3 regions of the Paenibacillus sp. BK720 genome follow, and region 1 is predicted to be linked to each of the others. Evidence: riboswitches for the same ligand, from Rfam matches in the RefSeq annotation. Region 1 holds a riboswitch; each other region holds the start of a gene.

The links. A riboswitch is a leader RNA that binds a small molecule or an ion and turns the genes downstream of it on or off. The one in region 1 is predicted to bind cyclic di-AMP.
Region 2: it holds a riboswitch for cyclic di-AMP, as region 1 does, so the genes downstream of both, FHT67_RS28675 (C40 family peptidase) here and FHT67_RS20380 (KamA family radical SAM protein) in region 1, are expected to answer to the same signal.
Region 3: it holds a riboswitch for cyclic di-AMP, as region 1 does, so the genes downstream of both, FHT67_RS12720 (amino acid permease) here and FHT67_RS20380 (KamA family radical SAM protein) in region 1, are expected to answer to the same signal.

Annotation. Positions count from the first base shown of each region.
Region 1 covers NZ_JAASRQ010000005.1:308,324-318,176, reverse strand. The annotation lists gene FHT67_RS20405 (YheC/YheD family protein) at 135-884, opposite strand; gene FHT67_RS20400 (YheC/YheD family endospore coat-associated protein) at 1,103-2,149, shown strand; gene FHT67_RS20395 (CapA family protein) at 2,163-3,230, shown strand; gene FHT67_RS20390 (C40 family peptidase) at 3,372-3,881, opposite strand; gene FHT67_RS20385 (alpha/beta hydrolase) at 4,182-5,288, opposite strand; gene FHT67_RS20380 (KamA family radical SAM protein) at 5,356-6,366, opposite strand; cyclic di-AMP (ydaO/yuaA leader) riboswitch at 6,548-6,686, opposite strand; gene FHT67_RS20375 (hypothetical protein) at 6,780-7,154, opposite strand; gene thiD (bifunctional hydroxymethylpyrimidine kinase/phosphomethylpyrimidine kinase) at 7,197-8,024, opposite strand; gene thiO (glycine oxidase ThiO) at 8,048-9,154, opposite strand; gene FHT67_RS20360 (thiazole synthase) at 9,189-9,853, opposite strand, start outside.
Region 2 covers NZ_JAASRQ010000012.1:20,668-30,520, reverse strand. The annotation lists gene FHT67_RS28685 (M1 family metallopeptidase) at 23-2,029, shown strand; gene FHT67_RS28680 (hypothetical protein) at 2,094-2,915, shown strand; cyclic di-AMP (ydaO/yuaA leader) riboswitch at 3,226-3,382, shown strand; gene FHT67_RS28675 (C40 family peptidase) at 3,388-3,855, shown strand; gene FHT67_RS28670 (MFS transporter) at 3,971-5,188, opposite strand; gene FHT67_RS28665 (GNAT family N-acetyltransferase) at 5,296-5,814, shown strand; gene FHT67_RS28660 (EAL domain-containing protein) at 5,820-7,058, opposite strand; gene FHT67_RS28655 (hypothetical protein) at 7,083-7,376, opposite strand; gene motA (flagellar motor stator protein MotA) at 7,546-8,343, shown strand; gene motB (flagellar motor protein MotB) at 8,330-9,148, shown strand; gene rluF (23S rRNA pseudouridine(2604) synthase RluF) at 9,260-9,853, opposite strand, start outside.
Region 3 covers NZ_JAASRQ010000003.1:140,975-150,827, reverse strand. The annotation lists gene FHT67_RS12725 (MMPL family transporter) at 1-419, shown strand, start outside; gene FHT67_RS12720 (amino acid permease) at 598-2,424, opposite strand; cyclic di-AMP (ydaO/yuaA leader) riboswitch at 2,578-2,765, opposite strand; gene FHT67_RS30670 (hypothetical protein) at 3,054-3,359, shown strand; gene FHT67_RS12710 (PdaC/SigV domain-containing protein) at 3,936-5,051, shown strand; gene FHT67_RS12705 (hypothetical protein) at 5,145-5,423, opposite strand; gene FHT67_RS12700 (SDR family NAD(P)-dependent oxidoreductase) at 5,546-6,289, opposite strand; partial or broken gene FHT67_RS12695 (SDR family oxidoreductase) at 6,305-6,472, opposite strand; gene FHT67_RS12690 ((2Fe-2S)-binding protein) at 6,730-7,551, opposite strand; gene FHT67_RS12685 (hypothetical protein) at 7,701-7,997, shown strand; gene FHT67_RS12680 (cold-shock protein) at 8,037-8,243, opposite strand; gene FHT67_RS12675 (cold-shock protein) at 8,322-8,522, opposite strand; gene FHT67_RS12670 (ADP-ribosylglycohydrolase family protein) at 8,692-9,588, opposite strand; gene FHT67_RS12665 (hypothetical protein) at 9,730-9,853, shown strand, end outside.

The DNA of each region.
Region 1 (9,853 bases):
TCTTAATAGTCTCATTGAACATTTTTACAAGCGACAAACAGGGGGTAATTCTGAGACAACGTAAACACGGGAACCGACAGAAAGGCCGTTTATAGGTACTCCTATTAAACGCACTGCTCCCTCACCACCCGCCCCTACCCATCTCCTCTAATGGCCTTCACCGAAGAAGCAATCTGGGCGTACAGCTTAGGATTGGAATGATAGCGGAACAGCTGGAACTGCGGTTTCGTATTGGCCTCAAGCAGCCAGACGCGGTGCTCGGTATCGATTGCGATGTCCAGGCCAAGCTCCGTTATAAGCGGAAAATGCTTTTTCATCCCGGACGCAACCTTAAACGCCATCTCCCGAAGCTTCACTTCCCATGTCTCGCATTCCTGCTTCGTTAAGCCAAGCGCCTGATGCAGCCGGATCGCTTTTCCCCCGCTGCTATGGTTCGTCACGAACCGGTTAGGCGCCGCCATCTTGCCCATAACGCCGAAAAACTTCCAGGTTTCGTCCCGCCGCAAATGCAGAAGGATACGAAAATCTATGGGGTTCCCGTTAAGCTGAATCAGATTGATTCCCTGCTGCATCAGATACCGCTTGGTACCGATCAGCTGCTTCAACTTGATGGCCGCGAACTTCGCGGATTGGAACGAATAGCGGCTGTTCTCCGTCCGAATGACGATTCGGCCATCCTTATAATAAACCTTCATGACACCCTGTCCCTTCATGCCAAGATCCGGCTTCACGAACAGGACGGGGTAACGGTCAATCATGCTGATAAAACCCTTTGGCGTAAATTGCTCCGTATCCGGCAAGTAATCGCGGAGCTCTTCTTCACCAGACAGCGCTACATGCTTTAACCATTTTCGCCCCGGATATTTAATCATATAGCCTTTCATGGTGGAATCTCCTCCATTGATGTACAGCAGTTACGCGTCCTTCTGCATGAGGCTAATCGCTTGCTCCATACTATTCCTTCCACCCGCAAAAAGTACCTTCAACGGACGCCTCCCCCTTGAGGAATGGGCGTTTATCCCATGCCGGACAAATATCATGCTTCATATGATACTACACAGTTCCGACTACAGCTTAAGGCCATAGGACAGGAGAAACAAAGATGAGCGACATCTTAGGAATCATGACCCATCGGATCGGCCATGCGGGAAGCTTTGCAAGACATGCCAAATCCGCCCTCGCCGAGAAGTTCAGCGGCATTCTCGTTTACACCCCTAAAGATGTGAACCTGACAACCCGAAGAATAACAGGCTACGTATATAAAGGCGGAACCTGGAGCAGGCAGACCCTGCCTTTTCCCAAGATGAACATGGATATCGGATTTTACAAAGGATCGCAAGTCAGCAGAGCCACTCTGGTCAAAAAAGCGCCCTCTTTCCCGTTTACCGGCTACGGCATCGGCAACAAAATGAGGATCCAGAAGCATCTACTCACGTCCCCCGTGCTGAAGCCGTATCTTCTTCCTACCGAACCGGTGAAGGACCCCGGCAGCTTTCTGGCCTTTGTGAAAAAGTATAATAGCGTCATGCTGAAGCCGATTAACGGCTGGGGCGGCAGAGATATCGTACGCGTCACGCTGGAGCACGGACAATACAAAGTGCAGACCAACGGCGAGCAGACGCAAAGGATGAGCGCCGCGGGCATCCGTTCGTTAATTAGACGGTCACTCAGCAAGGAACGTCAGATCATGCAGCAGTGGATCGATATCCGGAACAAGCAAGGGATCATCTATGATATTCGCGCGTTAATGCTGAAGAAAAGCGAAGGGAACTGGCAGACGACGGGAATTGCCGTGCGGGAAGCAAAACGCGGCCGGATTACGTCCAACCTGAAGAGCGGCGGCCATGCCTTTGAAGCCAGCTCCTATTTGAAGAAAGAATTTGGCGACGAAAAAGGCGAAGAGCTCACCAAATCCGTCCGCGAACTCGCGGAATATATTCCGACGTTTACGGAAAACTCCTACCATGCCCGCCTTTGCGAGCTTGGCATCGACCTGGCGGTGGACGTCCACGGAAAGCTGTGGCTGCTTGAGATCAACATCAAGCCCGGCAAAAAAATTATGCGGCAGCTGTATGGACTCAAAGCCTGGGAGCAGGCCCTGCATACGCATTTCCAATATGCCCGCAGCCTGCTGCCAAAAACCAAATAAACGGAGATGAATCATGAGTACGGAAATAACGATAGCCGCAGTCGGGGATTTCCTGATGAAGACGCGTATCATTAACTCCTGCAAGGGGGAAAAAGGGTATTCCTTCGACCATCTGTTCGAGCCGATCGCCCCTTATCTGCGCAATGCCGACCTGACGATCGGCAACCTGGAAACCGTATTTGCGGGTAAAACCTCCGAGGACGCTTATAGTGTCGTGAAACGGCATCCGCGTACGAACTGGCCGATGTTCAACTGCCCGGACGCTTTTGCCGATACCTTGAAAAATCTCGGCTTCGACTTTGTCTCGACAGCCAATAATCATTGCATGGACAATGGCATTAACGGTCTGAAGCGTACGCTCAGAATTTTGGATGCCAAAGGGATTGCCCATACCGGCACTTACCGGACGCAGAGTGAAGCGCAGCAACTGGTCGTCAAGGAAGTCAAAGGCATCAAGATCGGCTTCCTTGCTTATACGAAAACCACCAATAAGATTCCGGTTCCTTCGGACCACAAATGGGCGGTTGACCTGATCAATCCGGCCAAGATGGTTTCCGACCTGAAGCGGCTTAAGGCCAAAAACGTCGATCTGACCATCGTATGCCTGCATATGGGCAGAGAATACTCGAATTATCCGGTTCAGAAGCAAAAGGATATGGTGCAATTATTATTCAAAAATGGAGCGGACATTATTCTCGGCGCCCATTCGCATACCATACAGCCAGCCGTCTTCTACAAAAGCGGGTCGGGTATCCGCAGATTCGCCATCTATTCCCTCGGCAATATTATTTCGACCCGCCTCTATTACAATGACCATACCTTAACCGGACTTATCACTCAGCTGCAGGTGCGCAAGCTTGATGACGGCACCATTCGCATCAAGAAGGTCGACTTTATCCCAACCTGGACGCGGATCAGCAAAACGGGAGGACGAAGCGCCTTCAAGGTCTTCCCTCTTACCGCCCATTTAAAAAAGCTCGATCCGTCCAGCGCCGAAGCCGTCCGGATGAAAAAGATGATTCAGCATGTCCGACAGCATATCGTAAAGGATCCCGACTCCGTCAACGCGGAAATCATCTAACCAACGCAAAAAGGCCGTACGGATCACTCCGTACGGCCTTTCCCTGCTCTTTTAAGCAATTAAATATTGTCTTTTTATCTTGATTTTAACCTCAACGGAGTCATTCGAATGTTCCTTGCATCAAAACTGAGATAATAAGAACTATTTAATCACGCGACGTCCCACGATGAAGCGCTCTTTATAATAGCTATCGTTAACGTTCGATACGATAACGTCCTTCGAAGGGCTTGCGTTATGAATCATTTTGCCGTTGCCGATATAGATGCCGACATGGCCTACGTCTTTATGGTTTTTCGAGCCGCTGTTCCAGAAGAACAGAAGATCGCCTTTTTTGAAGTTGCCGTAGCCCACTTTAGTTCCCACTTTAGCTTGATCATCATCGTCACGGTTTACGAGAGTAACGCCTACATTAGCAAGTTTATATACAAGCGCTGTGAATCCGGAGCAGTCCGTAGCGTAAGGGGCTTTTTTCTCTTGACGGTTCTGCCAGCTTACATAGTTCACTTTGCCTTTCAGGTTCAATGCGGTTTGAACAACCTTATTTCTCTTGGAATCGGCTGACATGGCCGCATCCGCGGTTGTGTGCAACAGGGCCGTTACCGGCAAGGCGATAGCTACGAGCAGCATAGCAATTTTAGTCATGAATTTCATATAAATACTCACTCCCTAACTTGTTGATAAGGCTATTATAAATAGGCTGGGAACCCTAAGAACACCCGCAAAAATTGGCAACGAGCGGTAAATGAAAGCGTTACGAATGCTGTAATCTAGGCGTTTCATGGGTCTTAACCACTTTCTGAGAATCGCATGAGCTTTGATGAGTATTTTCTTACTTGTTGCGTGCTAGCAAGTATGCTATAATCCTGATTTTTCATATTTTCATGTAAGTTTAACGCAAAAAGCCCGTTCTTCCATCAAGGAAGAACGGGCTTGGAAAAACTATCTCTTCTATTATAGGGCTTTCAACGCATTTGCAATCTCGATACATAAATCCTCCGCCTGCGGCACAAAGCCCAAACGGTCAATAAAAGCATGCGTGTTGCCCTTGTAACGGATGGTCTTCACCGGAACGCCGGCAGCCGCAAGCTGCCTGCTGTAAACTTCGGACTGAATGCGCAGCCCGTCGAATTCCGCTCCGACGCATAAGGTGCGCGGCAGACCTTTACTGTCAGACAGAAGCGGACTGACATAAGGATTGCGTACGTCCTCCTCGCGCGGCAGATAAAGCTCCCACGCTTTTTTAACTTCCGGATCGGCTTCGGTGGGCCGTCCAATCCCCAGCATCGGATCAATCATAGTTCTTTGCTCGTCCGCCATCTCGAACTGGGACAGCTCCCACTCATAACCGTTCACCCCGTTAAGGAAGGTAACGCAAGGATAAATCAGCACCTGCTGGGCTACCATACGCGTACCCAGATCCCGGTCTTTGGTTGCTACGGCAGCCGACAGGTTGCCGCCGGCACTGTCGCCGCCTACGGCAATCCGGTTCCGGTCGATGCCGTATTCCTCGGCATGCTCGTAAATGTATTGAACGGCATTAAAGCAGTCGTTAAACCCGTTAGGGAATTTAAGCTCCGGAGCCAATGAATAGTCGATGTTAAAAACAACGGCATCCGCCAGCTCGGCGATTAGCCGGCAAGGGTTCTCCACCGCAAACACGGTGCCGCCAATCCACCCGCCGCCGTGTATATAGATAAGGCAAGGCTTATCGGGCTTCCGCATCGATTTGCGCGGATAATACCGCCATAGGCCAACTTCGTTATCGCCAAGCTTCACGCGTTCATAACCGGTGTAAATCTCCACCGTATTCAAATTACGGTTCGGAAATCCCATGGAATCGCGAATGAGCTGAAGCTGCTCCTCCGGGGTCGGAGGAGCGGCTGGGGCAGCCTTTTGTTGCCCGGACCATTTCCTCATAAGCCGAAGCTCGTAAGGATCGAGATAACCGGCCCTTGTCTCCTCCGGATTAACCTTCACGATTACCTGCGTGCCGTTTAAGTTTACTTCCTCCTGCTGCGCTTGCAGGGCGTCCACGATTTCCTGACTGTAAACTCTCATTAACAGAAGCCTCCCGGGATGTGAAATGGTATCCCTTCTTACTTCTTCTTTCGCTTGCGAACATCCTTTATTTATTCTTGGCGGGTTGACCGGACGGCAGATAGACCATATGGTCATCATGCTCCGTCAAATCCTCCAGCCACGATGCTTCAGGAGGACAGTCCAGCATAATAAAGCGGCCTTTTCCTTCTTCTTGATAGTGATGATATTTCACGTAAGCTTTGCCGCCTTCTACGTCGAGCAGCTCAACCTTGCCGTAATCGTGGGCCATCAGAAGCCTGATCCGCTTCCCAAGCTCCGCGGTTAGCTCTTTGGCCTGCTGAACGATAGAGAACTGCGTTTGCAGAGGCAAGTTAGAGTCGGGATAAGAAGAATTAGGACGGTTAATGATAAAGGAATATGGCGAAACCCCAGCCTGGGACAGCTGATCGATCAGCTTGCCTAACAGAAGAGGGTCATTATTAACGCCCTTGACAATAGGGGTTTGATTTAGAACGACAACGCCCGCCTGGTGAAGGGCATTAAAGGCTTTTTTTGCCTCGGCCGTTACTTCTCTCGGATGGTTAATCGTGGTCATCAGATAGATCCGCTTCTCCGGACTTGAGAACCGGCTTAACATCTCTAACAGTTCACGGTCCTCGTAAATCCGCATCGGATTATGAACAGGCATCCTTGAATCCAGCCTAATCGTGCCGATATGCTCGATATTCCGCAGCTGCTCGATAATTCTGGTCAGCTTGGCAATGCCTAACATCAAGCTGTCTCCCGTCAGCACAACCTTATGAATTTCATTATGTTCGGCGATGTAAGCAATTCCTTCCGCTGCCTGGGATACCGGGAGAAGAACCATCGACTGATAAATGTGCTTACAGCCTGCGGCTTCCCACGTGTATTCCTGAATCGCATGAGGGGCTTCCCCTGCCGCCGCAATCAGATGCTTGCGGATCGGATCCTTCGGATCATCCCAGTCGATCAGGTTTAAGTAATAATCATTGACGCGAAAATGCTTCTTAAGACGTTCTCTTTCCGCCTCCGACAGACCTGCCGATCTATCGTTATCGGCCATTGGTTGCACCATTTCGCATCCCTCCAAAAGGTTTTTAAAAGCGTCACCTATGCCGGGAAGTCCATCCCACCTCCACGAAAAATGAAAAAAAGACCCCAGCAGCACAGAGAATGGTCATGGTCTGTGCGCGTTTCGGGCCTTAAAAACAGAAAAAGACCCTTCAAAGGGTCTATCGTTTGCAATTCGTTCGCAAAAGACCCATCTCAAGCTGACGAGGTTAGCTGACGGGCTCGGGATAGATGGTTCCCTACAGCCGGAAATCCGGCTGATTCGCCCCAAAAGATTGGTTTCCCCGCTTCTCGGCATCGCCGAGAACTAAGCTTATTTTAATTATCTCACAATTCTTAATATTGTCAACAATCAATCAAGAAAAATCCCCGCCCAAATTCTCGAGGAAGAATGGGCGGGGCTATATCATGGATTTCTCATTTTTTATCCACCTGAAGAAGAAATAAGTGCTTAACCGAAAACGTATCCTTGATGGTATCTTCCGAAATAACGTTCAGCTTGATGAGACCGGCGATTTTGGAGGTATCGGGCTTCGAGAGCAGCCGCCATACATCAGGATCGGGAAGAGCAGCAAACAGCTTGCTCTCATCAAATTCCTTGCGCTCCTGGGAAACAATCTTCACCTTGTAGCTGCCTACCTCCAGTTCGGAGAGGTCTAGCTCGGCGCAATGCTGTATAATTTCACCGCGCAGCTCGGACAATTCCTGCTCGATTTCCTTCTGCTTCTGCTTGAGCTGATAATACCGCTTGACCGTCTTATCTTCCAACTTATTCACGCTCCTCTTGATCATATGTATGATCGGGAGCGCGGAATTAGGACTGGATCTTGTCCACTATCTGGCTACTAATCCTCTTTTGCGGTATGCCCAATGATTCGTTGGGCCATGCCCGCTGCCGATGCTAATGCCGTCCTCAATGGCCGCCTGAATATAAGCTTTTGCCTGGCCAACGGCATCCTCGATATCAAGCCCTTGTGCCAGACCGGCCGTGAGCGCAGCCGAATAGGTGCAGCCGGTGCCATGGGTGCGCTCGGTAGCGATCCGTTTGCCGGAAAGCTCGCTGTAGCCGCTGCCGTCGAAGAGCAGATCCACCGCTTCGGCACCAGACTCATGCCCGCCTTTGATTAAGACGTAACGGGCGCCGTAGCTCAGCAGCCTTTTCGCTGCCTCCAGCTTGTCGGCCTTGCCCCGGATGGCCATTCCGGTCAGATGCTCGGCTTCGGGGATATTGGGCGTAACGATCATCGTCAGCGGCAGCAGCTTGCGGGTTAAAGCCCGGATGGCCTCTACCTGCAGGAGCGACGCTCCGCCTTTTGCAATCATAACCGGATCAACAACAACCTTCGTCCATTTAAAGAAAGCAATCGCCCCGGCTACTTCCTCGATAATCTCGGCACTAAACAGCATGCCGGTCTTTAAAGCGTCAACGCCGATATCGCTGCCGACGGAGTGAATCTGCGCCTTTACCGCTTCCTTCGCGAGCGGAAATACGCCTTGCACGCCAAGCGTATTTTGCGCGGTAATCGCCGTCAGAGCGGACATCCCGTAGGCGCCCAGCTCCTGGAACGTTTTCAAATCCGCCTGAATGCCTGCTCCGCCGCCGCTGTCCGAGCCGGCAACCGTCAAAGCCCTCGCCACATGGCCATTGTTATATTCCGCCATTTCTATTTCACCCCGTTTATCGTTTAGTAGGAAAACCGTTCCGGCGCAAACGCCGGCAGCCTGCTGCCGTTATCGATAAAATCCGCGACAACCTGCGCCGTTACCGGACTGAGAAGAATGCCGTTGCGGTAATGACCCGCGGCCATAATGACGCGGCCACCGGATTCCCGCAGCGGACCAAGCAGCGGGAATCCGTCCTGCGTGGAAGGCCTGAGGCCCGCCCAGCGATGGAACGGCTCCCGCTCGGCGAGAAACGGGAACGCCTGCTTGTTCCACTTGCGCAGCCGCTCGATTCCCCGCTCCGTAACGGTTGTATCAAAGCCCGCCACATCCTCGGAGGCTCCGCATACAAGCGTACCGTTTGCTTTCGCAACCAGATAACCCTGATTGCAGAACACCATATGCTGAACCGGCTTTACTTCCGCTTCGTAAGCGCAGATCTGACCGCGGATCGGGTACACCGGAATTCGGATGCCGAATACATCCTCCAGCTCCTGTGCCCAAGCGCCGGAGCAGACGACCAGCCGGTCGCCGGTAAAGCTCCGGCCCTCCTGCGCTGTGATAACCAGATTATCACGCCATTCTTCGACGGTTACTTTGCCAAGCTGCTCGAAGATCCGAACGCCGGTCAGGCGGCATGCCTGCTCCAGCGCCAGCACGTAGTCCGGCGCATAGACATGGCTTTCCTCCGGCGTGTACAGCGCGGCCTTCACCTCGCGGGACAGCATCGGCTCCTGCCGGAACAGCTCATCCCCTTCCAGCACAACGCCGCCGGATCCATGCTCGCTTTGCCAGAGGCGCCGTCCCTCCAGCGCCAGCCGGTCCGCCTCGTGATAGGCAATATAGAGGCTGCCCGAATCGGTATATTCAAACGTCCGCCCGGACACCTTACGGACTTCATCCCGCCATGACGGATACAGACGCAGACTTTCCCGGCACAAGCGGAAGAAATCATCCGGCCCCTCTACATTCTCGGAGTAGGGAGCAAGCATCCCGGCCGCAGCTCCGGAGGCCTGCCCGCCGCAGCGGCCAATCTCCAGTACGATGGCCTGATGTCCGCGCTTCTGAAGCTCGAAGGCGCAGGAGAGACCCACTACGCCCCCGCCCATAATCACAATTGTTTCTCCCATGGTTAGACCAGCTTTCTATCAAGTTATCGGCCCGTTATTTCACGATAAACTGCTCGTGGCCGCTGCTTGCCGATGCGTAACGCTTCTTTGCGATCCGTCCGGACAAATACGACAGACGGCCCGCTTCAATCGCCAGCCTCATTGCCCGGGCCATGCCAACCGGATCCTTCGCTTTGGCAACCGGCGTATTCATCAAGACGCCCGATACGCCAAGCTCCATCGCCTGCGCCACATCAGTGACTGAGCCTAGGCCCGCGTCCACGATAATCGGCACCTTCGCTTCCTCCACGATCAAGCCGATATTATACGGATTCAATAGGCCAAGCCCTGTGCCGATAGGCGCCGCACCCGGCATAACGGCGGCCGCTCCCGCTTCCTCCAGCCTTTTGCACAGGATCGGATCATCCGAGGTGTAAGGAAGAACCGTAAAGCCTTCCTTGACGAGAATTTCCGTTGCCTTTAGCGTCTCCAGCGGATCGGGCAGCAGCGTACGCTCATTGGCGCTGATCTCTACCTTGATCCAATCGCTGAGCCCCGAAGCCCGTGCCAGCCGCGCAATGCGGACCGCCTCCTCGGCCGTGCTAGCGCCGGACGTATTCGGCAGGAAGCGGAAGCCTTCTCCCCCCACATGCTGCAGAATCGAATCATCCTCGGTTGAAGCGAGGTTAATCCGGCGAATGGCAAAGGTCAGCACCTCCG
Region 2 (9,853 bases), on a different contig from region 1:
TGTCACGGGAGGGAATTGTATCATGTCTCCACGCTACGTCAAACGATTGTTGCTGTTTACGCTTACCGCCGTCCTGCTCGGCCTCTCCATCCAGCAGGGCTTCGGCCGCGCTTGGCAATCCCAATATACCTATGCTCTCGCCCCTGCCGCCAAAGCAGCGACCGATTCTGCGCCAAAATCGGCCAAGCCGCCCGCCTCGTCCCAACCGGACAACGTGGCTCCGAAGCCGCAGGCGCTTAGCAAACGGATTACCGAATATCATACCAACGTCTCCCTTCGCGACGATATCCGGTATCTCGACGGCAAGCAGACCGTCACCTGGACGAATCCGGGCAAGAAGACGGTATCCGAGCTGTACTTCCATCTCTATCCCAATGCCTTCATGTCAGGCAACACCACGTTTATGAAGGAATCCGGCGGCAAGCTGCGCTCGGACAAAGCCACCGAAGCGAGCCAGGGCTACATGAAGCTGCTGACGCTCGAGACGACGGAGGGGGAAAGCCTGCTTCCGCGGCTGCATTACGTTCAGCCCGACGACAACAATCCGAATGATTTTACGCTGGCCAAGCTTAAGCTGCCCGAACCGGTTGCCCCCGGCAAATCGGTCACCCTGGAGATGAGCTTTGAAGTGAAGCTGCCCGAAGTGTTCGCGCGGATGGGCTACTCCGGCAATTACGTGATGGCGGGCCAATGGTTCCCTAAACTTGCCGTGTACGAGACGGCGGGAACGAGAGGCCGCACGACGGAAGGCTGGAATACGCATCAATATCACGGCAACTCCGAGTTTTACAGCGACTTCGGCATTTACTCCGTCCGCATCCAGGTACCGGAAACGTATACCGTTGCGGCAACCGGCTTTCAGACGAAGGCTGTCGAGAAAAAGGACAACCGGGCGATCTACCAATTCTACGCCGATGACGTGCATGACTTCGCCTGGGCCGCTTCCCCGGACTTTATCTATTACGAAGACACGTTATCCGGCCCCGGCATTCCGGGTGTGCGTATCAAGCTGTACCTGGACCCCGCGCACGCGGAATTGAAGGACCGGTATATGCATGCCGCCAAATCCGCGCTCTCCAAGTACGGCCAATGGTATGGCGAGTACCCGTATTCGACCTTATCGGTTGTAGTTCCGCCTAAGGGCGCTAACGGCTCCGGAGGGATGGAGTATCCTACTCTGGTCACCGCCTTCGCCGCCGAGACGGACAATCCGGGCTACAGTTTAGAAAGGACCGTCGTGCATGAGGTCGGGCATCAATACTGGTACGGCATGGTTGCCTCGAATGAATTCGAAGAGGCCTGGCTTGACGAAGGCTTTACCTCCTACGCGGAAGACAAGGTGATGGCGAGCGAATACGGCATTGAAGCCAATCTGCCTCTCGAAGCAAGCTATATGACCGATCCCGCTCCGCTCAAGCAGCCGTCCTGGGCTTACTCGAGCAACAATGTCTATGCTGAAAATGTGTACATGCGGGCGAAGCTCGTGCTCATCGGTATCGAAAAACAGGTCGGCGAGAAAATGATGCAGAAAATTATGCGCACCTACTTCCAGAAATATAAGTTCAAGCATCCGACCAGCACCGACTTCCAGCACGTTGTGGAGCTGGTAACCAAGCAGAAGTGGACCAATTACTTCGACCAATATGTCTATGGCAATCAGATGGCCGACGTATCCGTTGAGTCCATTCGCGTCAATCCGGTCGAGCAGGATGGAACCCCGATGTACGAATCGGTTGTCCTTCTTCAGCGCAACGGGGGCTATAACGGTCCGGTTCCGGTTGTCCTGAAGTTCAAGGACGGCACCATTGTTCCGAAGTCCTGGGATCCGTCAGAGGCTCAGGTGGAGTACAAAGTTGTCCATAGCTCTCCGCTCGAATGGGTAGCTGTCGATCCGCAGCATACGAACGTGCTCGACAACAAGCATATCAACGATTATATGAAGGCGGACTTATCCGAAGTTACGCGTACCCGTTGGAGTCTGGGGGTCTCTAACGTCATTCAAGGTCTGCTCGGATTATTAGGCTGGTGAGTAAACCTCTATCTACGCCTTTCGAAGTAAGAATTGCTTCGCAATTCTTTTAGGAGGAATAGCCATGAAAAATCATATGATGCAGGGCTGGCGGCTCGCGATGAAGCACTTTTATATCGTTATCCTGCTATTCCTGTACCAGCTGCTATGGGGATTTTTCCTGTACCGGTTTATTGACTCGGTCGTAGCGCCGCTGCTGCGGCGTTTTCCGGATCAATCCCCGTCCAAAGCAGCCGTCCAGCTGTTTTTGAGCGAAGCGCAGTTCCAAATCATGAAGACGGATTTGCTTACGCCGTACCTGTGGCTGCTTGGCGGCTTATTCGCGGCAAGAATGCTCCTCTCTCCGTTATTTAACGCGGGGCTTCTCTACTCCCTGCAGCATTCGAACGATGCAGGAGGAACGCAGTTCCTGCAGGGCATTCGCCGGGCATGGAAGCCGGTCACCCTCCTCTACTGGATCGAGACGATTCTTACTCTTGCTCCTGCTTGGTGGCTGGCTCCCAAAGGACTTGACGCCCTGCTTCACAGCCGCTCGATTGGGGCCCTGCTGCAGCAGACCCTTCCTGCTGCGGGAGGCTGGCTGTTATGGGGTATCCTGCTTCATCTGCTGTTCCTCGCCATGCAGCTTGGGGCGACGAGCGGCAAGGCCGGCGGTATGTTCCAGTCCCTGGGCACAGCCGTCAAGCATCTTCTTCCTTTTGCCGGACTATCGCTTCTCATGTGGGCAATCGGCTCGGGCATCGGATTGTTTGTCAGCGGCTTCTCCTTGGTATGGGCCGGCTTTATCGCCCTTCTTGTCCACCAGGGCTATCATCTTGTCCGCACCTTAATGAAGGTATGGACTCTAGCCTCCCAATACGACGTTTTAAGATCGAAGGAAGTTTAAAATTTTCTCATAATTATAGAAGACGCCCGCCCTGCGACCTAGTCGCGGCGCGGGTTTTTCGCGTTTTTTCGAGGCTTCTTGTCCGCCATTCTCCAAACAAATCAACATATCGGCTAGCAAAACCACATAGTAAAGAGTTAGTAAATCTTTATAGTGCTTCTCTGCTAGTCTGATCGCCCTACTTTAAGACTATGAACCGCAGGATACAAGCTTTTCCGCTTCGATTAGTCAAAAGGTTGCATGAGAATTATTAGAATTTGCCACATAGAGGAGGAGATAAGCGAAAATTACCGAATAGTTACCAAGTACATAAAACAAACTGCCTAATTCCTTGTACTGGAAACGGGGGAACCACCTTTGGGTGAATTGACTTCGACGTCCGAATGATTCTATCGGCGCCCGAGAAGTCATAGGGATCCTTCAACCGAACCCCACAGCTAACCTCGTCGGCATTGGAAGGAGCTTTACCGCTTTGAAAAAGGTTACAGCACTACTTCTTGGACTTGCGTTAATGCTGGCTTTTCAGGCTGGAAGCGTTTTCGCAGACTCCAAAATGGACGGCATTGTCAGTGATTTGATGGGCACGCCGTACGTTGCAGGTGGAACATCCACGAAAGGATTCGACTGCTCCGGATTTACTTCTTACGTATTCGACAAAATGGGCATCGATCTTCCTCGTACATCCACTTCGCAATCTCAAACAGGTAAGAAGATCGCAAAAAGCGATCTAGTGGCCGGAGATCTCGTGTTCTTCAACACGAACGGTCGTGGTGTATCTCATGTCGGCATTTACGTAGGAGATGGCAAGTTTGCTCATGCATCGTCCAGCAAGGGCGTTACGATAAGCAACCTTAGTGACTCTTATTATGTCAACCGGTATGTGACTGCTCGACGTGTCATGGACCCTAGCACTTTTGAAAAATATGCCGACGAACAATAGAATCCGGCAGCCGCTTCAATCGGGGCGGATTGGCCAGGATTCCTGCAATAAAGCCGCATGCAGCTTGTCCCACCGGACAAACCGCATGCGGCTTTATTGTTTCCCGCTATTCTATTCAGGCAGCTGCCGTCTGCTGCTTCCGACCGAATGCCAGCATCGCAAGCAATACGAAAAACATCGCGATGAGAAAGGCTCCAAGAATCCAGACCGTGCGGTCCGCACCATAATTGTCCATCATCCACCCCGTTAATTTCGGGAAGATCGCTCCGCCTACTCCTCCGCAAGCGACAAGCAGACTGGTTGTCCGCTCCGTCATGCCCGGAATAAGCCCATTCGCGAACACAAGCGCAATCCCGAATACGCCGGAGAAGAACAATCCGCTTAGGCCAATGAGTACCATCATTCCGCTTAACTGGCCAACGGCCCCCATCGCAAGAATAACAACGCAGGCTCCGGCGATCGCAACAAACAGATAGCGGATGTATCCGACGCGATCGGCCAGCCGTCCGGCGAACAGACGTCCAAGGATCATCGTGCCCCAGAACAGGCTAAGCGCGGAAGGGGCATTCGCCTCCGTCATACCGGAGCGTTCGATCATAATGGAAGGCAGATAATTGGAGAAGCTCATTTCCACGCCGACATAAATGACGAAAAATAACGCCGACAGCAGCAAAAACGGAATCGAAGCTCTCTTATAGCCGAACCATCCCTTCGGACGCGGTTCGCCAGCTTCCCGCTCCGCCGCGGCTTTCTTCCCTCTGGCATGAAAACCGATTTTGTCATCGATTGGCCCAAACGATAACGTCATCCATAAGATAAAGGTAATGCCGGCCAGCGCCGATAGAATCGGGAAGGATAATTGCCACACCTCATACCTGATCAATATGCTCGCCATCGTTGGCATCAGGAAGGCCCCGATTCCAAAGAAGGTTTCCAGCTTGGTCATCGCATTGGCCTTGCCATTCTCTTCCGCCAGATCAATCACCATGGCTCCGATAACGGATTCCGTCATCCCGAAGCCAAAGCCGGCAAACAAGGCGATAAACAGCATCAGCCCCCAGGATTGGGGAGTGAGGCTGTAAGCCGCTTCCCCAAGCGTCAGGAGACCAAGCGAGAGAAGAACTCCCCCTCTTTTGCCCAGCTTGGACGTAATAAACGGGGATAGCAATACGCCTACCAGAAAACCAAAGAACTGATTCATCATCCATTGCCCGCCGTCGTCATAAGACAAACCGTATTTATCGAGCATCTGCTCCATTACCGATCCGCCCACAACATGAGCTAATCCAATTACGAGATAAGACAAACAGCCAAGCGCTATTAATTTCCGCATCGTAAAAGTTCTCCTTCGTTGTCCTTCGCCAAATCCTCATGAAGTCGATTACCGAAATGTTATAATGGAAAGAAACCTATAGATTCTTAATTAATGAGGGTACATCCATGACTAATTTTACCGATGAGGTACATTATAAACCATCTCTCGAGGACATGACTATCCAGCCGCTGGAAATTGAACATGCCCGTGAGATCTGCGGATGGCAATACGAACCGCCCTACGATCTTTACCGCTGGCCTTCTTGGGATACCATGCAAAAAGACGAGATCGAATTTGGCGACCCCGTCCTGCGGCGCATGCAATATGCGGCTGTCGTGAATCGCGATCAGGAACTGATCGGCTTTGCCCAATTCTTCCCCATTGTTGGCGTTACCCGCCTCGGCCTCGGCCTTCATCCCGCTTTATGCGGCAGAGGCATCGGCCCAGGCTTTATGCGGCTGCTGGTCCGTGAAGCTCAGCGACGGGCGCCTCGGAACAGCATTGACCTCGAGGTGCTGACCTGGAACGCGCGGGCTATTCGCGCCTACGAAAGGGCCGGCTTTGCCATAGAGGATACCTATGTACGTCCAACGCCGCAAGGGCCAGCCGAGTTCCATTGTATGGTGTACCAGTCTACTCTTTAATATCCCTATAACCGGTAATAATCAGGCTCGGGATCCTTCATATCAACGAACAAAATAATGCCGGGCTTCACCAGTACCGATACCGTCCGGATCCAAGCCCTTGAATTCAGGTCGGTATAGGCGCGGGAAACCATGGTGCGGCGATTCTCGCTTAATTGAACGACATTCGGAACGAAATACGGACGCCAGCTCCAGTTGGCCCCGCAGTATTCGTCCTCCCGCTGCCAGCTTCCGTCTTCGCGCCTGGAATAGTTGGAGGAAATCTGAATGCCGTCTTCCCGGCAAAGGTAGACGCGGATGCTGTTGTTCTCCAACTCCTGCAGCAGACGGACAGCCCACTCGTTATCCTCTTCCTCCAGCTCCTCGAGATGACCAATCCGGTCGATCTTGCCGGACAGCCTGTCCGACAAATAACGCCAGTAGCTCTCCGAATAGAGCTGCAGCTGCCGGTGCGCTTCCAGTTCTTCCTCCAAAAGGGCCGAAAAACGGGACGGCTCGTCGAAATCCGGCTCGGCCTTTGCAAGCAGAAAGCCCTGTACGTACCGGGCGCCGGCCTGGATCGCTCTCGCCAAATCCTGTTTGGTCTCCACGCCTTCGGCCAGCAGCGAAGCCCCAAGCTGATCGGCCAGCGCGGAGAGGGAACGGAGCGTACCCAGATAGCCGTCATGGCTCGCGCTCCGCTTCAGCATATGAATGTCGATTTTCAGAATGTTCGGCTGAATCAGCGCAATCCGGTCCATGCCGCTAAAGCCGCTGCCAACATCGTCAATGGCAATCAGGCAGCCCTTGGATCGGTACAAATCGATAATTTCGCGCAGCTCCTCGATCTCGCCATTAAAGCTTTCTTCCGTTATCTCTATGACTACTCTGCGGGGATCAACCTTGTATTTATCCAGCAGAGACAAGGTATACAGCTCCCCCGATTGCACACCGCGGTGCATCCAGTTCGGCTTCAAATTAATAAACAGCATCGGAGGCTGCGGGGTTGCGCCTATTTTCCGAAAAGCCTGTTCACGCAAAATCCGGTCAACCGCGATATGATCCTGGGTCGGTACGGCGGCATCGCAGAAGAACGGTCCCAGACTGCGGACCGCATCGTCCTTGCAGGCTCTCCCCAGCACCTCGTAGCCCACTATTTTTCTTGTATCAAGCGCGATGATCGGCTGATAAAAGGCAGACAGCTGCTCGCCATCCAGCTGCAGCGTCTGCGGTAACGTCGTATTCGATAAGCAATCGTTCGTCACGCTCACGCTCTCCCTTTGCTGCCTTTATGTCAACCGAATCATGCGGGTCACGTTGTCTCCCTGCGACACTTCGATGACATGATGCTTCGGATGATACGTAATCGCCCCTCTGCCAACCTCGATTACCGGCTGCTCGCCAAGCCCGAAGAACACATCGTCGGCAAGCGCCTCCATGACTTCATGCCGGTCGTCCGCCCCAAGCGCCGCCCATTCTTCCTCTTCCATCTCGAAGAACGCGTAGCTGCCTTCTACCTCGCTTACCGCTTCCGTCAGTTCCTTCAATATATCTGCATACTCTCTTGCATGTCTAACTCCCATTATAGGTCAACCACCTTTACCATAATTATCTTCTATACTCATTTTACCGCATTTTCACGAAAATTAACGCCCTCTCTCTTAAATCATTTCCGAAAGTCTAATTTCCGTACGATAACTTGTCGATATAAGAACTAGAGATTTGTCGAAAACGTACTGGACGGGGTGCATGATGAAAAATTCTACAATTATCGGTATTATATTAGGACTCGTAGCGGTACTGGTTGGCATGACGCTGAAGGGTGCCGCTCTTAGCAATCTGTTAAATCCCGCCGCTTATATGATTATCGTCCTCGGGACCATTGCTTCGGTTATGATCGCCTTCCCGATGTCGGAGCTTTCCAAGGTCGGCAAGCTGTTCAAGATCGCCTTCAAGGAGCAGCCGCTGATGCCCCGCGAGCAGCTGATCGAGAGCTTTATGGAATGGGCTTCGATTACCCGCCGCGAAGGTCTTCTTGCCCTGGAAGCCAAGGTCGAGGACATTGAAGATACCTTCCTCCGCAACGGCATGCGCATGATTATCGACGGAAATGACCAGGATTTCGTCCGTGACGTCCTGCTCGAAGATATTTCCGCAACGGAGGACCGCCATAAAGCAGGTGCCCTGATCTTCACGCAGGCCGGTACCTACGCTCCAACGCTGGGCGTGCTTGGTGCCGTAGTGGGTCTGATCGGCGCGCTTGGCCACATGGACGATATGGAGACCCTTGCCCATTCCATTGCGGGCGCCTTTATCGCAACGCTGCTCGGTATCTTTACCGGTTACGTGCTGTGGCATCCGCTTGCGAATAAGCTGAAGCGATTGTCCAAGAAGGAAGTACAGCTTCGCCTGATGATGGTAGAAGGCCTGCTATCGATTCAATCCGGTGTATCCACGATCGCGATTAACCAGAAGCTGTCTGTATTCCTCACCCCGACGGAACGGGCGGCTATGAGGGAGAAGGAGGCTGGCGCCGGTGAAAAAGCGTAAGCATGACGATCACGATGATCATATTGACGAATCATGGCTTATTCCCTATGCCGATCTGCTGACCCTGCTTCTCGCGTTGTTTATCGTATTGTATGCGGCAAGCTCCACGGATGCCAGAAAGTTCGAACGGATGAGCGAGGCTTTCAGCGCTGCCTTTAATTCGGGAGCCGGTATTCTGGACAATCCTTCGGTTATCAAGTCGGGCGAGCAGCCACAGCAGCAAATCGAGGACGAGAAGAAGACCAGCAAGGACCAGCGCGAGGATCCGGAATCCAATCTTCAAGAATTGATCAAAAAGGAACAGGAAGACTTGGAGAAGCTGAAGAAGCAGCTGGACCAATATATCAAGAAAAATGGCTTGTCCTCGGAACTTGAGACAAAGCTGAATCAATCGCAGCTGATGATTACGATCAGCGACAATGCCTTGTTTGCATCCGGCAGTGATGCTCTCAAGACGGAATCGAAGGAGCTGGCAGCCAATATCTCCAAGATGCTGGAGCCTTATACCGGCTATGAGATTGTCGTATCCGGCCATACGGATAACCAGCCGATCCGGACGCAGAACTTCAAGTCCAACTGGGATCTGAGCTCCTCAAGGGCGATCCGGTTTATGGACGTGCTTCTGGAGAATGCCAAGCTGAAGCCTGAACGGTTCAGCGCCATCGGCTACGGCGAGTATCGTCCGGTAGCCTCCAACGATACGACGGCCGGACGCGCGAAGAACCGCCGGGTTGAAGTATCGATCATTCGCAAATATGTCGATTCGAGCAATACCGGGCAAATTCCCGCAACGCCGAAGCAGTAAGAATACGTCGATCGAAGCCATTCGCTGATAGACGACCGCGTTTCTATTGCAGGCCTTTAAAGAAAACTCCCCTGATATAGGAATCAGGGGAGTTTTCTTTAAAGGCCTGCCTTACGACGGGCGATAATTCAGGGAACCGAACAGCTCCGTTTTTTCCGCTTCCGTCAAATCCCGCCATTTGCCCGTTGGCAATTGCCCGAGATGAATATTCATAATGCGGATGCGCTGAAGCTTCCGAACATGGTAACCAAATGCCTCGCACATCCGGCGGATCTGCCGGTTCTTCCCTTCGGTCAGAACAATCCGGAAGACCCGGTCCCCCACCCGGGTTACCTGGCATGGCAGCGTCATGCTGCCCAGGATCCGAACCCCGCTCGACATTCCTTTGACAAACTCTGCCGTAACCGGACGGTCAACCGTTACGATATACTCCTTCTCATGCTTGCCTTCCGAGCGGAGAATCGGATTAACCACGTCGCCGTCATTGGTAAGCAGAATCAGTCCTTCGGAATCCTTGTCCAACCGGCCGATCGGAAAGATCCGCTCTTTATGGCCGACAAAATCGACAATATTGCCGCGGATATGCAGCTCGGTCGTGCTCGTTATGCCCACCGGCTTGTTCAGCGCGATATAAACATGATGCTTCTGCTCGCCGATCCGTTTTCCGTCTATTCGTACATCATCGCCAAGCTCCGCTTGGCTGCC
Region 3 (9,853 bases), on a different contig from region 1:
GCATAGGCTGGCTTGTCGTCCATTACCTGTTTGGCGCCGAAGCGATTCAAGGTCTGATTCCGCTTTACGCCTTCGTCTTCCTGGTCGCGCTGGGCGAGGACTACAACATCTTTATGGTGTCGAGCATCTGGAAAAAGAGCAAAACGATGCCGCTTAACCGCGCGATCGTAGAGGGCGTTGCACAGACCGGCGGGGTCATTACTTCCGCGGGTATCATTCTTGCAGGTACCTTCGCCGTCCTCGCGACGCTGCCGATTCAGGTACTGGTGCAGTTCGGCACGGTGACCGCCATCGGCGTTCTGCTCGATACGTTTATCGTCCGCTCCTTCCTCGTACCGGCGCTGACGGTATGGATCGGCAAAGGGGTATTCTGGCCGTCGAAACAAAGAGCCGCTTCCGTTAAGGAAGCGGAGTTGTAACCCGCCCGGGCGGGTGCCGTCTGCTTAACGATGCGCGGTATCGTTAAGCTGGCCCAAATCTGCGCTTTGCGCGCAATTTCGGCTGTTTTTCAACGCCTTAACGATGCGCGGCATCGTTAAGCTAACCCAATCTGCACCATTAAAAAAGCCTCGGTCCCGACGGGACCGAGGCTTTTCGCTATTTTTTCAAATGGTAAGGCACGGTAGTGATGATGACATCCTTGCGGTACAGCAGCTGGGCACGGAGCATCAAGCTCGTTTGGTTATGCAAAATGTTGTGCCAGCCCTTCTTCGGAATAAACTGCGGAATAATGACGGTTACCTGGTAATTGTTCTCGCTCGCCTTGCGCTGCACGGTATCGATAAACTTGAAGAGCGGATTCGAGATCGAGCGGTAAGGCGAATGCAGGGTTACAAGCCGGACATCCGGCTGGAACTTCTCCCACTTTTCTTCGAAGATGGCTTCATCCTCTTTCTCAAAAGGAACGTACACGGCAATGATCTGTTCCGCCTTCAGCGACTTGGCATACAGAATGGAATGCTCCACCACATGCGTAATCCCCGAAACCGGCAAAATCATCACGTTGCCTTCTATCGGCATCACAGGCTCGCAGGTTGCGAGGCGAAGCTGCTCGCCCACGGCTTCGTAATGCTTCTTGATCCGGTGGAAGACGAAAATAATAAGCGGCAGGAAGATCAGAATCGACCATACCTGTTCGAACTTCGTCAGGAAGAACATGATCGTTACGATAAAGCTGATCAAGGCGCCGATCGAGTTGATTGTGAACTTGCCGACCCAGCCCTTCGGCCGTTGGCGGAACCATTTGACCAGCATCCCCGTCTGCGACAGCGTAAACGGGATGAATACGCCAACCGCATACAGCGGGATGAGGTGCTCGGTCTTGCCCTGGAACGCAACGATCAGGATGATGGACAGAATCCCCAAGCTGATAATGCCGTTCGAGTAACCGAGACGGTCACCGCGTGCCGTGAACATTCTCGGGATGAATTTATCCTTCGCCAGGTTAACCGCAAGCAGCGGGAAGGCGGAATAACCGGTGTTCGCCGCCAGGATCAAGATAAGCGCCGTTGTACCCTGGATAAAATAATACATCGTATGGCGCCCGAATATCCCTTCGGCAATCTGCGATACAACCGTCACGTCTTCCTTCGGGGAGACGCCGTAGTAGTAAGCGAGGAACACGATGCCCGAGAACAGGATCGAGAGCAGGCCGCCCATCGCCAGCAACGTCTTGGCCGCATTATTCGGCGCCGGATCCTTGAAGTTCGGAATGGCGTTCGAGATAGCCTCAACCCCGGTCAGGGCCGAGCTGCCGGATGCAAACGCACGGAGCAGCAGGAACAGGCTGATGCCCGCAACCGGCGTGCCTAACGAGGTGTGAAGCGCAGGCGATACGTCGCCGGCGGCGATTTTGTACAAGCCGACAATGACCATGACAACAATCGCCAGCACAAACAAGTAAACGGGATAAGCAAGGATAGACGCGGATTCCGTCACGCCCCGCAGGTTTAATATCGTAATAAAAAGGACAAACAGGATAGAGATCAGTACCGAATGCTCATGCAGGCTTGGAAAAGCCGACGTAATCGCGTCCGTGCCCGCCGAGACGCTTACCGCTACGGTCAAAATATAATCGACCAGCAAAGCGCCGCCGGATATGAGGCCCGGGAATACCCCGAGGTTTTCCTTCGATACGACATACGCTCCTCCGCCATGCGGGTAGGCAAATATGATTTGCCGGTAAGACAGGATAAGTGCCGTTAATAAGACCAGCACCCCGACACCAATCGGAATCGAATACCAAAACGCCGCTGCGCTAACGGTCATCAAGACGAGCAAAATCTGCTCTGGCCCGTAAGCAACGGATGATAAGGCATCCGAGGACAGGATCGCAAGCGCCTTCGTCTTAATGAGCTTCTGTTCCCCTAATTCCGTGGACTTGAGGGGACGCCCGATCAGTAATCTTTTGATAAGAGTAAACACACAGGTCACCGCCAAAGTTGAAGTTAAACATCTAATACCTGGATACTTGGCTACTCAAACACTTATCAGTGCTAATGTAACCACCTTTTCATTTTTCTACGCATAGAAAAAAGACCGCAGAGTATCCTCCCGCGGCCCGTAAATAACCGAAGTTCACCCTCTCTATCAACGCTTACAAGGTTAGCTGACGGATTCGGGCGTCTAGAGTCGCCCTACGGCCTGCTGCCGCAACATTGCGGCCGGCATGCCGATTCACCCCGGCGACAAGCATAAACGTTCCTGCCTATCGCATTTGGTTCCCCTGCTTTCCGTTTCTAACGGAAACTCAGCGAATACGAACATATGAAGTTTTGCAGATTTGATCATAGACCCGTTTCCCCTTTCCTGTAAACCATGATATACAAGCGAAAAAGGGCAGATTAGTCTGTTTTCCGCTCATGAATGCGGATACATATTTAGTTCGCTCTCGGAATGTCCGAAATAAACCGCCATGCTTTCTTTTACCTTGCAATCGGCAGATAATCCCTGATATGTCAGTGGAGATTGGCTATTATCTGATAGGCATGCTCTATTAAAGTCGCTGTAAGCAAAAAAAGCGCAAACCTGCCTGTGGCTGGCCCGCGCTTTTTTTGCTTTTATTTCGTAAGACGGAACGATTTGGCTTCCGCATCGCGGCTGTTAGGGCCCACAAAGACATGGAACTCGCCCGCATCTCTCTTCAGCTGCAAATCCGCATGGTAATAACGAAGCTGCTCCTCGGTAAGCTCAAACGTTACCGTCTGCGTCTAGCCTTGCTGGATAGCCAGCTTCCGGAAGCCCTTCAGCTCCTTCAGCGGGCGGACAACCTCGCCGACAACATCGCGTACGTACAGCTGGACAACCTCTTCGCCTGCGGCAGCCCCGGTGTTGGTTACGTCAATCGGCTATTTGCTTGAATAGCGTAGTGATTGGCGGGCATTGTCGCTGCGCAAAAGACATGCTCCTTCGATCGCTGTTGTACCCTGATTTCCTTGAATATACCGCTGTGCGGTAGAAATCCGGATAAAAAGGCGAGCGCTGCGATTCTCAGCGAGCATGTCTTTCGCTACGCTCCGGCCCTGCCGCTCTTCAACCGTTTAATCTGACAAGGCTAGATTGGATTTAAATAGGTTTTTACGGGTTCATCCATCGTTTTGCTGGTTAAAGATATACAAGAGGCCTCATCGTTCTACCCCAATCTCGGGTTTGCCTACGAAGAGATCTATTTGATGCTTTTGCTTAAACGGATTCCGCCCTTCTTGCTCTCGCACGAGTTCCTGGCTAAAACAGTCAAGATTGTTAACGGCCTTAACTACTCGGGGCATTAAAGCGAATTTACCATTAAAGACGCCCGATGGATACCGATCACCTTGGGAGGAGACGTCTCCGATCGGCCGGAATATAAATTAGTTAAGCAATGAAACTTTTCGATACACTCATCCGTCTACTTGGTGATTTCAATTTCCGAACCTATATTGAGGAGGCCATCCATCATGAAAAAACCTTTCAAAATGCTTACTATTGCCGTCGCCGGCTCTTGCCTGCTTGCCTATACTCCCGCGCTTGCCCTGGCAGCGGAATCTACTGCCGCACCTGTTGCCGTTACTTACGAACCGATCACAACCGTGCCAATCAGCGCAGTGCTTCCCGATACGCAAGCCGTTAAAGTAACAACGAAAGTAATTGAGGAAACCTCCGATCTGCTTACCGTAAAAATCTCCGTTCCTGTGATCAGCGGTATGCTCGATACCGCCTATCAAGATAAATTAAACGCCACCATCGAGGAAAAAGCGACCAAAGAAATCGACAAGCTAAAGGCTATGGCGGCCGATGACAAAAAGTCCGCCGCAGAGAACGATTATCCGTTCCGTGCTTATGAGCTTAACGTAGCCTACGAGCTGAAAGCCGACGGAAGCACGGCCGCGAAAGGCATCGTCTCGTTCACCGTGTCTACTTACGAGTACATGGGCGGCGCCCATGGCGGTACTGCCGTAGAGGGCTACAATATCGTAAACAGCCAGCAGGCTGCCGAGCTGACGCTTGAGCAGGCGCTTGGCGACGGCGGCTTTGCGGCAGCCAACAGCGCGGTGCGTTACGCCATCAGCAAAAACCCGGATAACTTCTTCCCGGACGCCATGACAACGTTCAAAATCGGTGCTGATCATACTTATTTCGTTGACGGCAAAGGTATCGTCAATCTGGTGTTCCAGCAATACGAGATTGCGCCTTATGCCGGCGGAATCATCAACATTCCGGTGGATGCCACCACATCGGTCGGCCCAACCTTAACCTTGTCCACCAAGGATCTGACGGCTGGCCCGAACGGCGCCCATTACATTCCGCTTCGTAAAGCTGCGGAGGCGCTGGGCTACAAGGTAAAATGGAGCAACAAAACGCAAAGCGCGGAAATCTCCCGCGATGCGCAATGGACTTTGGTAACCGTAAGCAAAAACAGCTACACCATTAACAAAATGGCTCCGGTTCAGCTGTTTGCCGCGCCTAAATTAATGAAAGGCTCGCTCTATGTGCCGGATGAATTCTTCAGCAAAATTCTTCACCTCGATCTGAAGAACAATACAAGCGATAATTCGGTAACGATTAAAGGATAGCCGCTGTATCGCAATAACATGGGAACATAAAAAGGCCATTTGCCCCAAACGGGCAGATGGCCTTCTTCTTCGTTACGGCGTTAGGTTAACCGATTAGTCTTCATGCTCCGCAAAGCCGTTCTCGACGAGATAATCCATCTCCATATCGAGAATTTTCTCGACGGTTACTTCGTCCAGCTTCACGTCGCGCTGCTTCAACACATAATCGACCAGCTCATCGCTGTCGATATCGATCACTTGACCTTTAGCCGAGCTTTGCGCCTTATCGATAAAAGCCTGCTCGTGCTTCAGCACCAGGCTGATCGTATCAGCCGATACCTTGGTCTTCTCCGCCAGATAGTTCACCAATTCTTGTTCATTCAGTTCGCTCATGGTTATTACAGCTCCTCGAATTTCAAATTCTTGGACTATTGTACCATTCCGGGAGCCAGATTCAAAAACCCGCATAGAAAGCCCCCTAACCAAATGGATAGGGGGGTCGCCGCCATTGATCGTTATTGCGCCGTATAACCGCCGTCTACGGTCAGTGTCGTACCCGTAATGAAAGACGCGTCCTCGCTTGCGAGGAAAAGAACCGACTTCGCAATTTCCTCCGGCTTGCCGAGACGGCCCATGGGATGCAGATTAATCAGATATTGGCGCGCCTCTTCGCTGCCGCCTTGAATAAGCGGCGTATCGATATAACCCGGGCAAACGGCGTTTACGCGGATATTTTGCTGCGCGTAAGCAATCGCCGTGCTTTGCGTCAGCAGCTTCACGCCGCCTTTCGCCGCCGAATAAGCCGGAATCGTGTTGCGGGCTACATGACTATGAATCGAGCCGCAGTTCACGACTACGCCGCCAGTGCCCTGCTTCAGCATCTGGTCAATCGCGTATTTATCGCACAGGAAAACGCCTGTCAGATTGATGTCGATCATGCGCTGCCAGTCCTTCATGGACAGCTCATGGGTAACGCCTTGCGCGCCAATGCCGGCATTCGCGAACAGGATATCCAGCCTGCCGTATTTTTTCACCGTTGCGGCAACCATCGCCTTAACGCTTGCTTCTTCGGCTACGTTTGTTTTTACGAATAGGGTATCGAAGCCCTGACCGTTCAGCTCTTCGGATACCGCTGCGCCGCGGTCCGAGAAATCCGCGATGACAACCTTCGCTCCTTCGGCCGCAAATGCACGGACGGTCGCTTCCCCAATGCCGCTTGCTCCGCCGGTAACGATTGCTGCTTTGTTTTCGAAACGCATCATGAAAGCCACCTCTTATATAAGAATAAATAATTGCTTATCTAGCCATTGCGCCTCCATCGAAAACCATCTTGGAGCCCATTCAAGCATAGCCGTATTAATGTACCCCGGATGAATCGAGTTGACCCGTACGCCGTGAATGGCAAATTCCATCGCTGCATCCTTCGTCATCGCCCGGAGCGCAGCTTTTTCAACTACTTAATTACCAGAAATACCCTAACTGATCGATATTGCTACCCGCTTCCGCAAAGCTTAGTCATTCTACTTTCATTGGTGGGTACCATTACCATCAGTAATTCCTTGGTTAAGGTCAAATTCGGGGACCTGAAGAAGCTGCTCAATAGCGAGCACTCCTACCTGCGAGCGGATAACGGATAAATGAAAAAAGAGTATCTTCACCGGGATAACCGGGAAGATACTCTTTTTTGCCGAAGAAGAGATTAGTGCACTGCGGCTTCCGCGAGAATTTCGCATTTTCTCGCTTCCCGCTCCTCGCTCGTCATACGCGGGCATGTGTAGCATTTGGTTCCGTTCTCGCGGCGGTCGTACATGCAGCAGGAAGAGGGAATGAGCCATTTCTCCTCCGGCTTATACGGGTTCTCCACGTAACGCGGATTCGCAAGATAATAAGGATTGCGTCTGCGGTTGAACAAGGCAGGATCGAGGAATTCCGCAAGCAGCTTGCCGTCCGCCAGGAATTGCTCCGTGAGCTGAGGCATTTGCATGTGCTCCGCGATAAAATCCTGCGTCATCTTGAGCTGGCCGCCGAACTGCTGCCAGATCGCATCCGGCTTCAAGTCACCGGCCTCGGCAATCGCCTCAATCGCAGGCGTAACGAAATTGGTGAAATATTCCGCCCAGTGTTGAAGCAGGAAGGCTTTGCGTTCCTCGGGCTCCGTTGGCACCGGAATGGAGCGTAGCTCTTTTATTTTATAACCAAGATGGGCATGATCGTCATGCATCTCCACTTGGTAATTGATATTGTCCGGGTACATATCGAGCAGCTGATTATACATCGAAGCGAACAGCAGCTGTACGATGCTCACCTTGCACAGGGAAGTTCCGATGAACGACGCCGGCAGCGCATTCGAGATCGCCTGTACCGTCTCCCCGCTTCGCTGAAGCGCCTCTTGCAGGGTGGCCGGGTCAAAAAAGCCCGTTGCCGGTATATCGTAAATCGGATGCTCCGCCCCCTCGGGCGAAATATGATAATACATCTTTACGAGACTAAAATCGAACAACGTCTCCGACCTCCGTTTCATGATTTCCCTAGGCCTCCGGCCCGCCAGACTGCCTCTTTCATCCTATGTAAAGAATCCTCTTATATGATAACGATTCTCATAATCGCTGTCAATTTAGAACCGCATAAGAATCGCCCTTTTGCCTAAAGCTGTAGGTAGAGGTGAACCTTATGATCTTTATCATCGGAGCAGGGCTCGCCATAGCCGCGGCCATTGTCGGATGGATCAGTTACCGGAGCCAGACGGGCAAATCCGTCCTTGGCGGTCTCGCCGCCATCGCCATCTTCCTGGCCTCCACCGTTATCGCCACATCCGCCACCCGGACCATTATGGACAATACCATCTACATGACCGAGATCCACTCGGTGCTGGGATCGCCGACTTTTATCATTAGCACGGGGTACTTGATGGTGTACGGCATCGCGCGGATGGTTGCGGGGATTGGGCGCGGGGCGGCCCGGACATGAAAAAAAGCATCTCCCGGCTAAGGAGATGCTTTCGTTCTTCTATTTCTGATAGCTGTAGCTCGTATTCGCCACCACAGCCAGCATTCGTTCTTCCTTGATCATCGGGGATTGGCATAGGAAGCACACGGGAGCTTCGGATAATGAGAAGTTATCCCTCATCCATCCCTTGCATTGCTCGCTAGAGCATGACCATACCACTGTTAATTCAGTAGGCAGTTCTTCAGCCGTCTTTTTCCGAGAATACATTCATATCCCTCTTTCCTCTGATCTGTAATAATGAAAAAAGCCCCAAACCTTGAAGTCCGGGGCATTTTTTACGTAATCCTACAGTTTTACAACGTTTTCCGCTTGAGGACCACGGTTGCCTTGTACGATGTTGAACTCAACGCGTTGACCTTCGTCAAGGGATTTGAAGCCGTCGCCTTGGATAGCGCTGAAGTGTACGAATACGTCGTTGCCGCCTTCAACTTCGATGAAGCCAAATCCTTTTTCTGCGTTAAACCATTTAACTGTACCTTGTTCCATGTTCAATTACCACCTTGTATATGATTTACATGACATTCTTATTTTGTTCAAAAAATAAAAAATTCACATATCGTGCAGGATTATTTCCTTTGATAAAAATAACCCTCTACGAGATGTGAATTCAGGTCACGTTTAATAAATTCATTATAGCACATCCAAATGGAAATAGCTAATACCAATGGAATCCATTAGGAAAATAATTTCGAATACGGTACAAACGTTCTGAAATCTCATCTAATCGGTCCTTAACGAGCAGAACACTCGAGTAATTAGAGGGGATTTCTGGATAGCCGCAAGCGATACCTGCAAGACCGCCGGCAATAGCGCCGATGGTGTCCGAGTCTCCTCCTAAATTGGCTGCTTCCTGCACGACCCCGCTAAAGCTCGAGGAATGAAGAAGAAGATGAAGAACCCACCGGAAGGTATGAACCACATAACCGCTCGGCTCGCAGTTGGGTGCATTCGTCAGCATATCCTCGTATTTGGTGCCGGTAATTTCTTTTTGTATGGCATGCTTCAGCTCCTCGCCCTGCAGCAGCCGGTAAGCTATTCGATTATAGATGATGCAAGCCTCATTGCATGTTTCATCGTAATGAGTCATTTTCGACTGCTGTCTGGACACCCGCTCGATATCCGTTAGCTTCCGGTAAGCCAGAGCCACAGGCAGACATCTCATTAACGAACCGTTGCCGCCGCTTTGTCCGAGATCCAGATCCGTCAGGAAAGCCGCCTCGAACCAATTTCCCTCGTAATTGTGAAAAGCATGAAGAATCGTGTTCCCGATATCTTTGGGCTTGGATTGATGCCAGTTCAGAAAATGCCGTCCAATCGACTCCACAGGAGCTGCCGGATTATCCAGAATCCCCTCGGCCACGCATAATGTCATCATCGTATCATCCGTCACTTCGCCCGGTGCAAGCTGCCATACCCCACCGCCGATGATTTCGGTTAGGTAACCGTATTGATGCTTGATCTCGCGGGCGGTCATAAATTCCGTCGTTCCCCCAAGCGCATCTCCAACAGCAACGCCATATAACCCGCCTTTGATTTTATTGAACAGATCCATAACGAGATGTTCCTCCTTTATCTAAGAAACATTTTCCTATCCGGTGCGTTATTATAGGCAATCCGTAACAAGCTTTGAATTGAGGTGACCCATGAAGACTTTAGACGGCCTCTAGCTTCCCCCTAAGGAGGTTAGAGCGTTATGAGCAGAAGTTTCAAGAAATCGCCTGCATGGACGGAACAGCGTACACCAAATGCCGTATGGGCTAAAAGACAAGCCGCAAAGGCCGTACGCCGCTTCGTCGTCGACATTTCAAACGGAAAAT